2 regions of the Pseudomonas sp. WJP1 genome follow, and region 1 is predicted to be linked to the other one. Evidence: riboswitches for the same ligand, from Rfam matches in the RefSeq annotation. Region 1 holds a riboswitch; the other holds the start of a gene.
What was found. Region 1 has a riboswitch for cobalamin ahead of cobO (cob(I)yrinic acid a,c-diamide adenosyltransferase). Riboswitches for the same ligand answer to the same signal wherever they lie in the genome.

Region 1 (7,870 bases):
TAAATCGCCGGCCCGCCCAGCTCGACGCCCAACGCACCGGCACCTGCCGCCATCACCGGGCCGGCATTCGGGCTGTCCCAGGTTGGCCCCTGGGTGCGCCAGCATTTCAACGCCAGGCGGGTTTTGCCCAGCAGCGCATAGGTCAGCGCCACCAGGCGCGCCGGAATGTAATTGAGCACGTCGTCGATCTTCGCCGCCGCCCAGCCGAATCGCTCGAAGCGTTCGTTGCGATAGCCCCACATCGCGTCCAGGGTGTTGCTCAAACGGTAGAGCACCACGCCCGGCGCACCGGCCACGGCAAACCAGAACAGCGCGGCAAACACCGCGTCGCTGCCGTTTTCCAGCACCGATTCGGTGGCGGCACGGGCGACGGCGGTTTCATCCAGATCACTGGTTTTGCGGCTGACCAGGTAACTCACACGCTGGCGCGCTTCCTCAAGATTATTGCTGCGCAAGGCCGTGGCCACCGGCGTGACATGCTCGCCGAGGCTGCGCATGCCCAGGGCGCAATAGAGCGCGAGAATCTCGACGATCCAGCCGACGTAAGGCGCCCATGAAAACGCCGTGGCCAACAGGGTCAGCGGCAACACGGCGATCACCCACGCGGTCACCCCATGGCTGCGCCAGCCGCGACCGCCGCCATTGAAACGTTGCTCGATGCGCTCGGCAAAACGGCCGAACGCCACCAGCGGATGCCAGCGCTTGGGTTCACCCAGCAGCGCATCCAGCGCTACCGCGGCGACACTCAACAACGCCACACTCATTGACTCACTCCCCAATAATTTTCATACAACAGCTCACTCAGCGGACGCGCCTGCGCCCAGCCTTCGAGTACCAGCATCGGCGCCGGATAGAAGGCCTTGACCGGCCCCAGGCAGAGAATGGCCAAGGGCTTGGCGCCAGGCGGCAGGCCCAGCAGGTCCGCCAGGGCCTGCGGTTCGAACAGCGAGACCCAGCCCATGCCCAGCCCTTCGGCGCGGGACGCCAGCCACAGGTTCTGGATCGCGCAGGACAGCGAGGCCAGGTCCATTTCCGGCAGGGTACGACGGCCGAAGATATGCCGTTCGCGATCGTCCATCAGCGCGGCGACCAGCACCTCGGCGCAATCGTTGATGCCTTCGACCTTGAGCTGCATGAATTCGTCGGTGCGCTCACCGAGGGCTTCAGCGGTGCGGATACGTTCCTGCTCCACCAGCCCTTGGATCTGGCCGCGCAAGTCGCGGTCGCTGATGCGGATGAAGCGCCAGGGCTGCATCAGGCCGACACTCGGCGCCTGATGCGCGGCCTCGAGCAGGCGCCGCAGCAATTCGGGTTCGACCGTGCCGCCGGCGAAGTGACGCATGTCGCGGCGTTCGCCAATGGCGCGGTAGACCGCTGCGCGTTCGGCGTCGGAGAAGGCGTTGTCAGTCATGGCCTCTTCGCGAGCAAGCCCGCTCCCACAGGGGTTAGGTGATCAACTGTAGGAGTGAGCCCGCTCGCGATGGCGTCCGCACAGTCAGGCACAAATAGAGCAGCTATCGCCGATGGATTGGACGGGAAATAAAAATGCACATAAGAGGCCGTCATCCGCCCCTCGCGATACACCGCCTCTGCCCCGCGCCCGCCGTTAGGGCTCAGACCACGCGCAATCGGCTCAAGCTCGGTAATGGTCAACGAATGATGATAGGTATGCCCACGCAGAGACCCTTCCGGCAGTTCAACCGCTTGCAAGGCCAACGCAGCAAGACGCTTCTGCATCACCGCATCACCCTTCAACAAACCCACCAGCTCTGCACGCGCCCCCTCGACATCGGTCAACGAATCGAGCAAATAAAGCATGCCGCCGCATTCGGCCAATAAGGGTTTGCCGGCGGCGTGGTGAGCGCGGATCGCGGCCAACATCGAGGTATTTTGCGACAGCGCCACATGGTGCAATTCCGGATAGCCGCCCGGCAGGTACAGGCTGTCTGCCTCCGGCAAGTCCACATCACGGATCGGCGAGAAAAACCGCAGTTCGGCGCCCATCGCCCGCAGCAAATCGAGGCTGGCGCCATAGGTAAAGGCAAACGCTTCGTCGCGGGCCACGGCAATGCGCACGCCAGCCATCAAGGGCTCGACCATCACTACATCTGGCGCGGCGAACTCCACGGCCGGCGGCAGCGCGACTTCACAACTGCTAGCCAGGGCGTCGGCCGCCGCATCGAGGCGTGCATCAAGATCGTTCAACTCACTGGCCTGCACCAGACCCAGGTGTCGACTCGGCAATTCGATGCCGGTCTCCCGGGACAAGGCGCCGTACCAGCGCAGGCCTTCGGTCAGGCTGCCTTCGAGCAGTTGCGCGTGGCGCAGGGTGCCCACGCGGTTGGCCAGCACGCCGGCAAACGGCAAGTCCGGCTGGTAGCGCGCCAGACCCAGGGCCAGTGCGCCAAAGGTCTGGGCCATGGCGGTGCCGTCGATCACAGCGAGCACCGGCACGCCGAAATGCCGCGCCAGGTCAGCGCTGGACGGCGTACCGTCGAACAACCCCATGACGCCTTCGATCAGGATCAGGTCGGCGTCGCGGGCGGCCTCCCACAACAGGCGACGACTGTCCTGCTCGCCGACCATCCACATGTCCAGCTGATACACCGGCGCTCCGCTGGCACGTTCGAGGATCATCGGATCGAGAAAGTCCGGGCCGCACTTGAACACGCGCACCTTGCGACCCTGGTTACGATGCAACCGGGCCAGCGCGGCGGTCACGGTGGTCTTGCCCTGACCGGACGCCGGCGCGGCAATCAGCACCGCCGGGCAATGTCGAGGCTGGTTCACAGCTCGACGCCTTTTTGCGCCTTGATACCGGCCTGGAAGGCGTGCTTGATCATGCCCATTTCGGTGACCGTATCGGCCAGCTCGACCATCTCCGGCTTGGCGCCGCGACCGGTGACCACCACGTGCTGCATGGGCGGGCGGGCCTGCAAGTCGCTGAGCACCTGATCGAGATCGAGGTAGCCGTGCTTGAGGGCGATGTTCAGTTCGTCCAGCACCACCAGGCCGATCGATGGGTCGCGCAGCAATTGCTGCGACACTGCCCAGGCCGCTTCGGCAGCGGCGATATCGCGCTGGCGGTCCTGGGTCTCCCAGGTGAAGCCTTCGCCCATCACATGAAAACGCACTTGCTCGGGGAAGCGTCGGAAGAACAACTCTTCGCCGGTGCTGTTGCGCCCCTTGATGAACTGCACCACGCCGCACTGCATGCCATGCCCCATGGCACGCGCAAGCATGCCGAACGCCGAGCTGCTCTTGCCCTTGCCATTGCCGGTCAGCACCAGCAGCAGGCCGCATTCGTTCGGGGAATTGGCGATGCGTTCGTCGATCACGGCCTTTTTGCGCAGCATGCGCGCTAGATGACGTTCGTCACGATCAGGGGTATCAGACATGGGGGAGCTCTCCGTTGAGGCAGGATTAACGGCGGGCAGGCACAAGAATAGACGGCAAGAAGCCTGGCATCGCCCACCGTGATGCCGCTTGGATGGATCAGGCCGGTCTCCGGGCTCATGAGCGGCGTGATGCCAGACTGCGCGCCTTCCCGCATCGATGTTCGACGCAGTGGCTTCAGACGCAGTTTTCACTCATTTACCGTTGCGGGGGCAGCGCCGGGATCGCAGGGCTTCATCGACTGAAGCGCTCACTCACCGGCTTCCCTGTTTCACTCTGTCGACCCAAGCCACAGAGCACCTGAAACAAGCGGCGAAGGTTAGAGGGTTGGGGATGGAGCGTCAATTGAAGACGCGGTGCCACAACGAATAACTGCCACCGATCAATAAAATGACGTCAATCTTGCGCCACACTGGCAGCAGTGATATCAAATAGCCACGACCTCAAAACACAATAACAAGGGTGAACCCCATGCAAGGCATGATCATCAGTAATCCGAAGCTGGAATTCCTGCGTCCGGTACTGGAACGCTGGTTCGACTGTATCGACCGCTACAACGCCGTGCGCGGCGACAGCGAGACACCCTACTGGCTCGACGAAAAAGCCAACCTGGGCCTGCTATCCGCCGCGGCATGGATGGCCGAAATGATCACGCTGCAACAATCGCCCACGCGCAAACAGACCGAAGAAGGCGAACGTAATGGCCGCGCCGATCTGTTTATCGCCACGACCGAAGCACGCGCCTGGCTGCAGACCACCCAACGCTGGCCGCGAGTCAACAGCCTGAACCTGACCCAGGCCCTGCAGGACATCACTGGCGACGCAAAGAAAATCAGCTACGCCAGCGACCTGAAAATCGGTTGCCTGTTCGTCGCACCGCACAAGAGCCAGCAAGGCGCCACCCCCGAAGAACTCCAGGACATGGTCGATGACCTGCAAAAGGAGCATTGCTGCGCCGTGGCCTGGTATTTCCCCTATGCCTATCGCAAATTGCGCAATGAAGCCGGCCACTATCACCCCGGTATTGCCGTGCTGCTCAAGGAAGCTCGCGGCTGAGGTTGAACCATCGGGCTGCCACGCTTCTCTATGATTTAAGCCACTTCATTCATAGGGAAGGTCAGCAATGCGCACGTCCCAGCTGGTTTTCGTTATCGCATTAGCGGGAGGGCTCGCCGCCTGTGGCGAAACCGCCCGCTTGCAAGTCATCGACGGCACCGGGCCGTCCCCGAAGCTCCCGGAACCGAACAAGACACTGTTCCCGACGATGAACATCGCCCCGGCCATCGGCTGGGCGGACGGCGCAAAACCCGTCGCGGCCAGCGGCACTCAGGTCGGCGCATTTGCCGAGGACCTTGATCATCCGCGCTGGCTGTACGTGCTGCCCAATGGCGACGTGCTCGTCGCCGAAACCAACGCCCCGCCCAAACCCGATGACAACAAAGGCATCAAGGGCTGGATCACCAAGAAAGTCATGGGCCGCGCCGGTGCCGCCGTGCCGAGCCCGAACCGCATCACGCTGCTGCGCGATACCGACCACGATGGGATTGCCGAAACCCGCACGGTATTCCTCGAAAACCTCAACTCGCCCTTTGGCATGACCCTGGTCGGCAATGACCTGTACGTGGCCGACACCGACCGCCTGCTGCGCTTCCACTATGAAAACGGCGACACGGCGATCAAGTCGAAACCGATCAAGGTCGTCGACCTGCCCGGGGGCACCCTGAATCACCACTGGACCAAGAACGTCATCGCCAGCAAGGACGGCAGCAAGCTGTACGTCACGGTGGGTTCCAACAGCAACGTCGGTGAAAACGGCATGGACCAGGAGCAAGGGCGCGCGGCGATCTGGGAAGTGGATCGCGCCACCGGCAACCACCGGATCTTTGCTTCAGGCCTGCGCAATCCCAACGGCATGGCCTGGGAGCCACGAAGCGGTGCGCTGTGGACGGCCGTCAACGAGCGGGACGAAATCGGCAGCGACCTGGTACCGGACTACATCACCTCGGTGAAAGATGGCGCTTTCTATGGCTGGCCGTTCAGTTACTACGGCCAGCACGTCGACGTGCGCGTCGAACTGCAAAACCCCGACCTGGTGGCCAGGGCGATTGCCCCGGACTACGCGGTGGGGGCCCACACCGCTTCACTGGGCCTGGCGTTTGCCGAAGGCAACAGGCTGCCCGCGCAGTTCAAGGAAGGCGCGTTCATCGGCCAGCATGGCTCATGGAACCGCAAGCCGCACAGCGGCTACAAAGTGATTTTCGTGCCTTTCAGCGGCGGCAAGCCGAATGGGCAACCGGTGGATGTGCTCACCGGGTTCCTCAACGACGAGGAAAAAGCCATGGGCCGGCCGGTGGGCGTGGTGATTGATCAGCAAGGGGATTTGCTGGTGGCCGATGATGTGGGGAACAAGGTGTGGCGGGTGTCGGCCGCGCAATAACCCGCACTTGAAAAACAGGCCGACCGGTCGGCTTTTGTTTTTTCTTTTTGCTTTTGCTTTGCTTTAGATCTTGATTTTCTTGCCCCCCCACGCCTTGAGCCTGTTCGTCAACGTCAACGCCTGTGGGAGATTGTTGTCTGAGTACATATCCATTGCTGCGGTAACGGCGGCTTATGGTTTCGCCCTTACGGCGACTCCCTTTTTCAAACGCCAAAAAGGAAGCAAAAGGCTTTGCCCCACCACTCGGTGCCTCGCTTAGGCTCGGCATGTCCTCACTCCGGCATTGCTCCGTGGGTCGCCGCGATGGGCCATCCATGGCCCAGCGCGGCTAAACCGGCGTCCTGCCGGTTTACCCACTGCGCAATGCCTGCGTTCGGCCATCGTGGTTAACGGGGCACCCAGATCAAAAACAAAAGCGAGGCGGCCTTAAAGCCGACCTGACTTTTGCAGATACCCCCAATCCCCCTGTAGGAGCCAGGCTTGCCGGCGAACAAGGCGCTGCGGCGTGTCTGTTGTACTGCGTTATCGTTCTTCGCCGGCAAGCCTGGCTCCTACAGGGGGGGTTGTGTACATCCATAAAGGTCAGGTCGATAAGGCCGCCTCGCTTTCGCGTTTGATCTTGATCTGGCTTTTGATTTTCTTGCCCCCTCGAGAGGCCGAGTGGAGGTTCTGCGCAGTGGGTAAACCGGCATGGATGCCGGTTTAGCCGCGCTGGGCCAGGGATGGCCCATCGCGGCGACCCACGGAGCAGGACCGGAGCGAGGGTATGCCGAGCATTAGCGAGGCACCGAACGCCAGGGGCAAGAGCCCTTGGTTACTTGGGGCTTTTCCAAGTGACTCGCCGTAAGGGCGAAACCCTAAGTGGCCGTTACCGCAGGAATGGATATGTACACCTGAAAGACAATCATCGAATGTCAGGACGCCTTCGCCGGCACGCCAGCTCCCACAGTAGATCGGGTACAGCCGCGGGAGATCAGCGTTTACGGCAAAGGGTCAGCCCATCCCCCAGCGGCAACAGCGACAGATCCACCCGCGCATCATCCTTCAAGGCACGATTAAGCGCCTGGATGGCCCGGGTATCGGCGCTCTCGGGATTGTCCTCAAGCACCCGACCACTCCACAGCGTGTTGTCGAACACCGCCAGGCCTCCGGTACGCAACAGGCGTAGCGCTTGCTCCAGGTAGGCTGGGTAATTGGCCTTGTCGGCATCGATGAACACCAGGTCGAACTGGCCTGGCTCATCCAGATTGCCGAGAGTTTCCAGCGCCGGTGCCAAACGCAGGTCGATTCGCCCGCACAGGCCCGCCTCCTGCCAATAGCGGCGCGCGATGGCGTTGTAATCCCCGGGAATGTCACAGCAGATCAGCGAGCCGTCATCCGGCAATGCCGCGGCCATGCACAGAGCGCTGTAACCGGTGAAAGTGCCGACTTCCAGCAAACGTCGGGCACCGGTGAGTTTTACCAGCAAGGCGAGAAACTGCCCCTGCTCCGGCGCCACCTGCCAGCGCGCCATGGGCAGCGCCTGGGTTTCGTCGCGCAAACGCTTGAGCACCGGCGTTTCGCGCAGGGAGACGTCGAGCAGGTACTGATAGAGCGAATCGTCGAGATTGAGCGTGCGGGCGGTCATGACAACACCCTCCGGCTGTTACGGATTGCGCGCCAGATGCTCGGGTTGCAGGACGCGCTTGGCACTTAGGTAGGCTCTCTGCCAATAAGCCTTGGACAAGCTGTCGAGCTTGACCGTGCCACCGGTAGCCGGCGCATGCACGAAGCGGCCTTCACCGACATAGATGCCGGCATGACTGACCTGGGAACCGCCATTGGTGGCGAAGAAGATCAGGTCACCGGTTTGCAGGCCTTCCTTGCCGACATCGGCCGCTTGCATGGTGATCATTTCGCGGGTGGTGCGGGGCAGGGAAATACCGGCCATATCACGGTAGACGTAGCCAATCAGGCCACTGCAATCAAATCCCGAATCCGGCGTGTTACCGCCCCAGCGATAAGGCGTGCCGACCAGCCCCAACGCGCGAAACAGCA
Region 2 (7,870 bases), 2.4 Mb from region 1:
CTGTTCTACAACGGCAACTGGCAGGTCAACGCCTTGCCGGGCTACGGCCCGGAACGCCGGGCCAATCCATTTGCCACCTTCGAAGCGATCCCGGCCCAGGCGCGTTATCAGTTCATGCTCGATAACGCCGAGTATTTCGTACGCACCTTTATTCGTGGCCCGGTCTGCCGCGGGCAGATCGCCACTGACGTGATCCGCGACAACTTCTGGGCGCTGTTCCAGGCGCCGGAACACGACCTCTACATCACCGACCCGAACTATCGCGGCCAGGCCACGCCTTTGCTGGCGATGCCGGGGCAGAACGACGATGTCGGCAGCGTCCTGAGCCTGTGGCACGACTACCGCGACAAGCGTAACGAATACGAAGCCCTGCGCCGGGACAGCTACGCCGATCTGCCGGCGCCGAGCTGGTCGAGCCTGTGGGCCGGTAACGACAACGCATTGCTGAGCATTTTCCGCCACTACGACAGCGCCGCCGTGACCAAGGGCCTGATCGGCGACGTGCCACAGACGATGTGGCTGTTCGACTTCCCGCTGCTGGAACGCACTTACTATCAGTTGGCGGTGAATTTCGACGTGTTCGGCAATGTGTCCCACCAGGCCCAGACACGCTTGTATTTCGACCTGATCCGCAATGGCGCCGAGCAGAATTTCCTGCGCCTGATGCCGGCGGATTCCCGCGACGATTTCCTCGACGATTGGTACCAGAACAGCGGTAAATTCAAGATGTGGCTGGATTATGAGTCCATCGACAATGACACGCCGACCGCCCTGAAGCTCGATGAAAAAGACCCCAAGCGCGACTTCGCCATGCAGCTGCTGGCCCGTTACGGCGAACTGAACGCCAAGCCTGACCCGATCAATCGCTGCGACGGCGCATACTGCTCGCGGCCGAACATCGATCTGGACCTGCAGGCAGCCGAGCAGGCTTTGAGCCGTTTGGCCTCACGGCCGGCGGCCGGCCTCAAGGTCATCGATCAACTGCCGGAAGCGACCATGCTGCGCATCGAGACCACGAGCGGTCAGCGTGTGGTCTACAGCCTGCTGCGCAACCGTGCGCACAGCAACGTGGCGTTCCTGCTGGGCGAGTCGCTGCGCTATCAGCCGGGGCTCGATACACTCACCATCTTCCCCGGGGTTCTAAGCAGCTACCCGAACTTCATGTTCAATATTCCGGCCGATCAGGTGCCTGAGTTTGTCGATGCGATGGAAAACGCCAAGGATGCCGACCGTTTCGAGAAAATCGTCGAACGTTGGGGAATTCGGCGCAGCCATCCGCAATTTTGGCAGTACTTCCATGACTTGAGTCGCTATATCCACGAAACCGAACCGGTGGAAGAGGGTGTGCTGGACATGAACCGCTACGAGAACCTCTGAATAATTCCCGTAGGAGCGAGGCTTGCCCGCGAACCAGGCGCTGTAGTCTCGGGGTAGACAGCGTTATCGTTCTTCGCGGGCAAGCCTCGCTCCTACAGGGTCAATCGTCCTTTCTTTTCCCGACAAAAATACTAGGACTTTGTCCGGCGCGATGATTGGCGTAAACTGCGCCCAAGCCTGCGAGGAGTTTCCATGACCGCTATTACCATCACCGACGCCGCCCACGATTACCTGGCTGATCTGCTCTCCAAGCAGAACACCCCGGGCATCGGCATCCGCGTCTTCATCACCCAGCCTGGCACCCAGTACGCCGAAACCTGCATTGCCTATTGCAAGCCGGGCGAAGAAAAACCCGAAGACACGGCGCTGGGGCTCAAAAGCTTCACCGCGTACATCGACCATTTCAGCGAAGCTTTCCTGGACGATGCCGTTGTCGACTACGCCACCGACCGCATGGGCGGCCAGCTGACCATCAAGGCGCCAAACGCCAAGGTGCCGATGGTCAATGCCGACAGCCCGATCAACGAGCGCATCAACTACTACCTGCAAACCGAGATCAACCCGGGGCTGGCCAGCCACGGCGGCCAGGTCAGCCTGATCGATGTGGTCGAAGACGGCATCGCCGTCCTGCAGTTCGGTGGCGGTTGCCAGGGTTGCGGCCAGGCAGACGTGACCTTGAAGGAAGGCATCGAGCGCACCCTGCTCGAGCGTATTCCCGAGCTCAAGGGTGTGCGTGACGTGACTGACCACACGCAGAAAGAAAACGCCTACTACTAAGGTGTTCGCTGCGGCATGAAAAAACGGCGCCCCGTGAGCGCCGTTTTTTTTGCGTGAAATTCACTGGGGCCATCGCTGGCAAGCCAGCTCCTACAGGGGATCGCGGTCAACTGTGGGAGCTGGCTTGCCAGCGATAGGGCCCTTATGGGCGATACAAATGTGCATGCCCGGCGCGATACAGCGACGATTCGCTGAAATGATCACTACCCAGCACATGCCCCACCAGAATCAACGCTGTACGGCGAAACCCCTTTTCTGAAACCTTTTCAGCTATGTCCGCCAGCGTCCCCACCACCCAATCCTGATCCGGCCAGGTCGCCCGGTGAATCACCGCGATCGGGCAATCCGCGCCGTAATGCGGCAGCAACTCGGCAAGGATTTTCTCCAGATGATTGACCCCCAAATGGATCGCCATGGTCGCCCCGTGCTGCGCCAGGCTGCCCAGTTCTTCTCCGGCCGGCATTGCGGTTTTATCAGCGTAACGGGTCAGGATCACGCTCTGTGACACGTCCGGCAACGTCAGCTCCGCGCCCAGAAGCGCTGCGCAGGCGGCCGTGGCGGTCACGCCGGGGATGATTTCAAAAGGAATGTCGAGCTCACGCAGGTGGCGAATCTGTTCGCCGATGGCACCATACAGGCTCGGGTCGCCGGAATGCACGCGGGCCACGTCCTGACCCTTGGCATGGGCGGCCTTGATCAATTCGATGATCTGTTCCAGGTGCAGTTCGGCGCTGTTGACCACCTGTTCGGCGCGGTGTCCTTCCAGCACCGCGGTGGGCACCAGCGAGCCGGCATAGATGATCACCGGGCAGCTGCGAATCAGGCGCTGGCCCTTGACGGTGATCAGTTCCGGGTCGCCGGGACCGGCGCCAATGAAATAGACGGTCATCGAAGGTTCCTGTTGAAAATGGGGGCTGGGCAAGGCTTCAGATGAAGATTGCTCATGATCGAATGCGCGGATTATCGGGGATTTTACGCGGCGCCGGCCAAGGCGAGGGTGGCCTGGGCATATTTTTGTCGGCGAATCAGCAATTTTGCCGGCGACTGGGCCAACTGTTCTGCCAGGGCCAGGGCGGCACTTTCCGCCACGCCGTAACAGCCGGTACGCTCGAACGCGATCTGCGAATGGTGGCTGAGGTGCGGTTGATAAGCTGCTAATTGTTCACTGCTGAAGTACCGCATCTCTAACCCAAGCTGTTCGGCCAGTTCGTTCAGGGCCGGTTCGTCGCGTTTCAAATCGATACTGGCCAGGGCCTTGATCCGATGCAGTTCGATCCGGTGCGCCTGCAGTGCCTGGTCGAGCAGTGCCCGCAACGTGCTGACGGGGCAGCCGCGCTGGCAGCCCAGGCCGACCACCAGGGTCGGCGCTGTGCTGAGGTCAGTCATGCGTGGTATTGGCCATCGCTTTTGCGGCGGAACAACCAGGCGCTGATCAGGCCCAGGGCCAGCCAGAACGCCACGTTGGTCAGCTGCGAAGCAATCTTGAACTGAGTTTCCAGTGCCTCTGGAGCGAGCATCGAGTGCACGTCCGGTTGCGGTGCGCCAATCACATGAGGCACGGCGAGAATCGCTACGCCAAGGACTTTCATCAGCCAATGGCGGCTGAACACGATCAGGGCGATACCGACAGCGGTGGAGGCGGCGGTGCCGATCCACCAGAGCTGGCGTTGCGCCAGATCGGCAGCCGCGGTGCCCGGCAACTCAGGGGGCAGGCCAAGAGTCGGCGCCAGCACGAAAGTCGCGTAGCCAGCCAGGCCCCAGAGCAGGCCCTGGGACGTCTTGGTCGGCGCGCGCAGGGTGTAGAGGCCGGCGAGCATCAGGGCGAAGCCGACTGCCACTACGAGGTTGCCGCCAGTGGTCGACAGCACGCGCTGCCAGCCGTCTTCCGGCTCCCAGGCTTCGCCGTCGTGGGTGTGGGCCGCGACGCCCGCGGCGTGTTCGTGGACTTCAACCGCCGCAGGTTCGGATTTTTCGTAGGTTTCGGCCTGCAAAATCAGCGGAGAAACCCAGAAGCTTTGCAGCAGGGTCAGCAGCAGGGCGGCCAGCAGCCCCGTGAACCCCGCGGTTTGCGCAATACGCTTGATCATGTCGGCAGGTCTCAATGGCACGGGAACGCGGAACTGTGGCGCGTATCGTGAGCCGCGTTGTGAACGGCTTCGATGTGCGAGAAACCGGCGAAGTACACCAGGCACGCGCCGAGGATCGACGCGCAAACGGCGGCGGTCAGGCGTTGCGACAGGGTAGTGGTGGTGCTGGCGGTATTGCTGTGGCCGGTGCTGCTGATGATCGACATGGCGCTTCCCTCTGTTCTGTCAGCGGGGAATAAGAGCGCAAGCAGAGCCCCGCACGACCGAGCGCGCAGAAGTCCGAACAGCGCCCGCCCACCGCGGGTTTGTTGATTGAAGTGATCGTATTGTTCACTTTGTGTTGCGGGCCGGTCTCCGGGCTCACGAGGGGCGCAGGTGTTAGCCTGAACCTGCAAGCGTCACCTTCCCATGCCGCAGTGGCACAGTGGATCTGACGCTTCGCTCGCTTACCGTTGCGGGGGCAGCACCGGACTGACATGGCCTGAAGTAAAGCACATGATTCACCGGTTTCCCGTTTCACCCTGTGAAGGGCACCCGTAACAAGATGCGTAGGAGAGCATGGGCGGGGGTGGGGCGTCAATTGGCAAGGGTTCTCAACTCGGGACCGAGTCGCTCCATTCGCGAGCAAGCCCGCTCCCACATTGGAATGCGGTCACCTGTGGGAGCGGGCTTGCTCGCGAAGGGCGCACCGCAGGAATCATGTGAACATTGACCCGCCCCGATACCATGCGTAGCCTTGCGCTTTCGAGGTTCTTCGGCGTTTGTCGAAGCTAAGAAGGGAACGCGGTCAATGCCGCGGCTGCCCCCGCAACTGTGAACGGTTCAGTTTCTGCCATGCCACTGCATGCGCCAGCCATGGCGCGCGCGGGAAGGCGCAGCAACCGCCAGTCCAATGACTGGCCAGCCGTCAGCCAGGAGACCTGCCTCGATACAGATTCTCACTACAACCGGGCGGGGTGATCCGGTGGCGAACGCATCCGGCGCGCTTGTGCGTTGCCGGTTCTCGTCCCGTATGCCCGCCACCTTGCCAAAGGGCATCCGATGAAAACACTGGCCAAACTCCCCGTCACCATCGTCACCGGCTTCCTCGGCTCGGGCAAAACCACCTTGCTGCGGCACATGCTCGACAACGCCCAGGGCCGCCGCATCGCGGTGATCGTCAACGAGTTCGGCGAGCTGGGCATTGACGGCGAAATCCTCAAGCAGTGCTCCATCGGTTGCACCGAAGAAGAAGCCAATGGCCGCGTCTACGAACTGGCCAACGGCTGCCTGTGCTGCACCGTACAGGAAGAGTTCTTCCCGGTGATGCGCGAACTGGTGGCCCGTCGCGGCGATCTCGACCACATCCTGATCGAAACGTCTGGACTGGCCCTGCCGAAACCCCTGGTCCAGGCCTTCCAGTGGCCGGAAATCCGCAGTGCCTGCACCGTTGATGCGGTGATCACCGTGGTCGACAGCCCGGCAGTGGCGGCTGGCACCTTCGCCGCGTTCCCGGATCAAGTCGACGCCCAGCGTAAACTCGACCCGAACCTGGATCACGAATCGCCACTGCACGAGCTGTTCGCCGATCAACTGGCCAGCGCCGACCTGGTGATCCTCAACAAGGCCGACCTGATCAGCCCCGAAGACCTGGCCCGCGTGCGCCTGGAAGTCGCCGAAGAACTGCCGCCAGCGGTGAAAGTCATCGAAGCCAGTAGCGGTCGCCTGCCGCTGGACGTGCTGATCGGCCTCGGCGCCGGTTCCGAAGAACACATCGACAGCCGCCACAGCCATCACGACCACCACCATGAAGGCGAAGACGATCACGACCACGATGCTTTCGATTCGATCTCCATCGAACTGCCGGCATCCGACGAAAGCCTGCTGATGGATGCGCTGACCCAACTGGTGGTGCAGCACGGCATCCTGCGCGTCAAAGGCTTTGCCGCGGTTCCGAACAAACCGATGCGCCTGCTAATTCAGGGCGTGGGCACCCGTTTCGACAAGCATTTCGACCGCCAGTGGGGCGCTGAAGAAGCGCGCACCACCCGCCTGGTATTGATCGGCCAGGCACTGGACGCCGCAACGCTCGAAGCGCAATTGCGCGCCGCGCTCAGCGTGTAACCCATGCACCTGCTCAGGACCCAGCCCGGCGGATTCGTGTCGGATGACAACATTGCCGACCTTGGACAAACCCCCGCCGAGCTGGTGATCCTGTGCAGCGGCGACTCCAGCCTGGCGCTGCTTGCCGAAGCGGCGCAGCAGTTGCCCGACGATTACCCGAGCGTGCGCCTGGCCAACCCGATGCAGGTGCAGAACCATGCGTCGGTCGACCTGTATGTCGACGAAGTACTGCGCCACGCCAAAGTCATCCTGATTTCGCTGCACGGCGGCATTGCCTATTGGCGTTACGGCGTCGAGCGGCTGGTGGAGTTGTCGCAGCGGGGTGTGCAGCTGATTCTGGTGCCCGGCGATGACCGCCCGGACCCGGAACTCAGCGATCTCAGCACCGTGGGCGTTGAGGATCGCGACCGGCTTTGGCAATTCCTGCGTCAGGGCGGCATGGGCAATGCCCTCGACTTTTTCCGCTGCCTGGCCAATCGTTGGCTGGGTCGCGACTATGCCTGGGCCGAGCCGCACACCTTGCCACGCACGGCGATTTACCACCCGCGAAAAAGCCCCGCGGCACTGAGTGACTGGCAAGCCGAGTGGCAGGGCGGTCAACCGGTGGCGGCGGTGCTGTTTTACCGCTCGCATTTGCAGGCGGCGAACACTGCTTTCATTGATGTTTTCTGCCAGCGATTGCAGGCGGCGGGGCTTAATCCGTTGCCGATTGCGCTGGCCAGTCTAAAAGAACCCGGCTGCCTTGCGGTGGTCGAGGACTGGCTGGATGAAGTCGAGGCGGGGGTGATTCTCAACACCACCGGTTTCGCCCAATCCAGCCCGGAAGCACCGCACTTGCGCCCGTTTCGCCGCAATATCCCGGTGATCCAGGCCATTTGCGCCCAGGACAATGAACCGGGCTGGCGGGCCAGTGAACAGGGACTCGGCCCCCGCGATCTGGCGATGCACATCGCATTGCCGGAACTGGACGGGCGCATCATCAGCCGGCCGATCAGCTTCAAGGACCTGGCCTGGCGCAGCGAGCGCAGCCAGTCCGACGTGGTCTGCTACCGTGCGCAGCCGGAACGCATGGACTTTGTCGCGCAACTGGCGCGGCGCTGGATCGATCTGGCGCGGGTGCCCAATGACGAAAAACGCATCGCGCTGATCCTGGCCAATTACCCGACCCGCGATGGACGTATCGGCAACGGCGTGGGGCTCGATACCCCGGCTGCGGCGTTGAACATCCTGCGTGCGCTGCATCACGAAGGCTATCCGCTGCCAGCCGGGTTGCCGGAGAGCGGGACCGCGTTGATCCAGCAACTGCTCGGCGGGGTCAGCAACGACCTCGACACGATCGATCAACGCCCGTGCCAGCAAAGCCTGGCGATGGACGCTTACCTGCAGATGTTCAACGCACTGCCAGAGGCCAATCGTCAGGCCGTGCTGGAGCGCTGGGGCACGCCCGACAGTGATCCGATGTGCCGTGACGGACGCATGATGATCGCCGGGTTGCGCTTTGGCCTGACCTTCGTCGGCATTCAACC

Region 2: it holds a riboswitch for cobalamin, as region 1 does, so the genes downstream of both, cobW (cobalamin biosynthesis protein CobW) here and cobO (cob(I)yrinic acid a,c-diamide adenosyltransferase) in region 1, are expected to answer to the same signal.

What each region holds. Positions count from the first base shown of each region.
Region 1 covers NZ_CP110128.1:1,834,767-1,842,636, reverse strand. The annotation lists gene cbiB (adenosylcobinamide-phosphate synthase CbiB) at 1-764, opposite strand, end outside; gene bluB (5,6-dimethylbenzimidazole synthase) at 761-1,411, opposite strand; gene OH720_RS08415 (cobyrinate a,c-diamide synthase) at 1,408-2,790, opposite strand; gene cobO (cob(I)yrinic acid a,c-diamide adenosyltransferase) at 2,787-3,398, opposite strand; cobalamin riboswitch at 3,482-3,715, opposite strand; gene OH720_RS08405 (hypothetical protein) at 3,868-4,452, shown strand; gene OH720_RS08400 (PQQ-dependent sugar dehydrogenase) at 4,520-5,833, shown strand; gene OH720_RS08395 (O-methyltransferase) at 6,807-7,460, opposite strand; gene OH720_RS08390 (C40 family peptidase) at 7,479-7,870, opposite strand, start outside.
Region 2 covers NZ_CP110128.1:4,204,442-4,212,311, reverse strand. The annotation lists gene OH720_RS18865 (fatty acid cis/trans isomerase) at 1-1,377, shown strand, start outside; gene nfuA (Fe-S biogenesis protein NfuA) at 1,570-2,154, shown strand; gene cobM (precorrin-4 C(11)-methyltransferase) at 2,297-3,043, opposite strand; gene OH720_RS18850 (cobalamin biosynthesis protein) at 3,127-3,540, opposite strand; gene OH720_RS18845 (CbtA family protein) at 3,537-4,241, opposite strand; gene OH720_RS18840 (CbtB domain-containing protein) at 4,253-4,447, opposite strand; cobalamin riboswitch at 4,570-4,794, opposite strand; cobalamin riboswitch at 4,972-5,183, shown strand; gene cobW (cobalamin biosynthesis protein CobW) at 5,283-6,344, shown strand; gene cobN (cobaltochelatase subunit CobN) at 6,348-7,870, shown strand, end outside.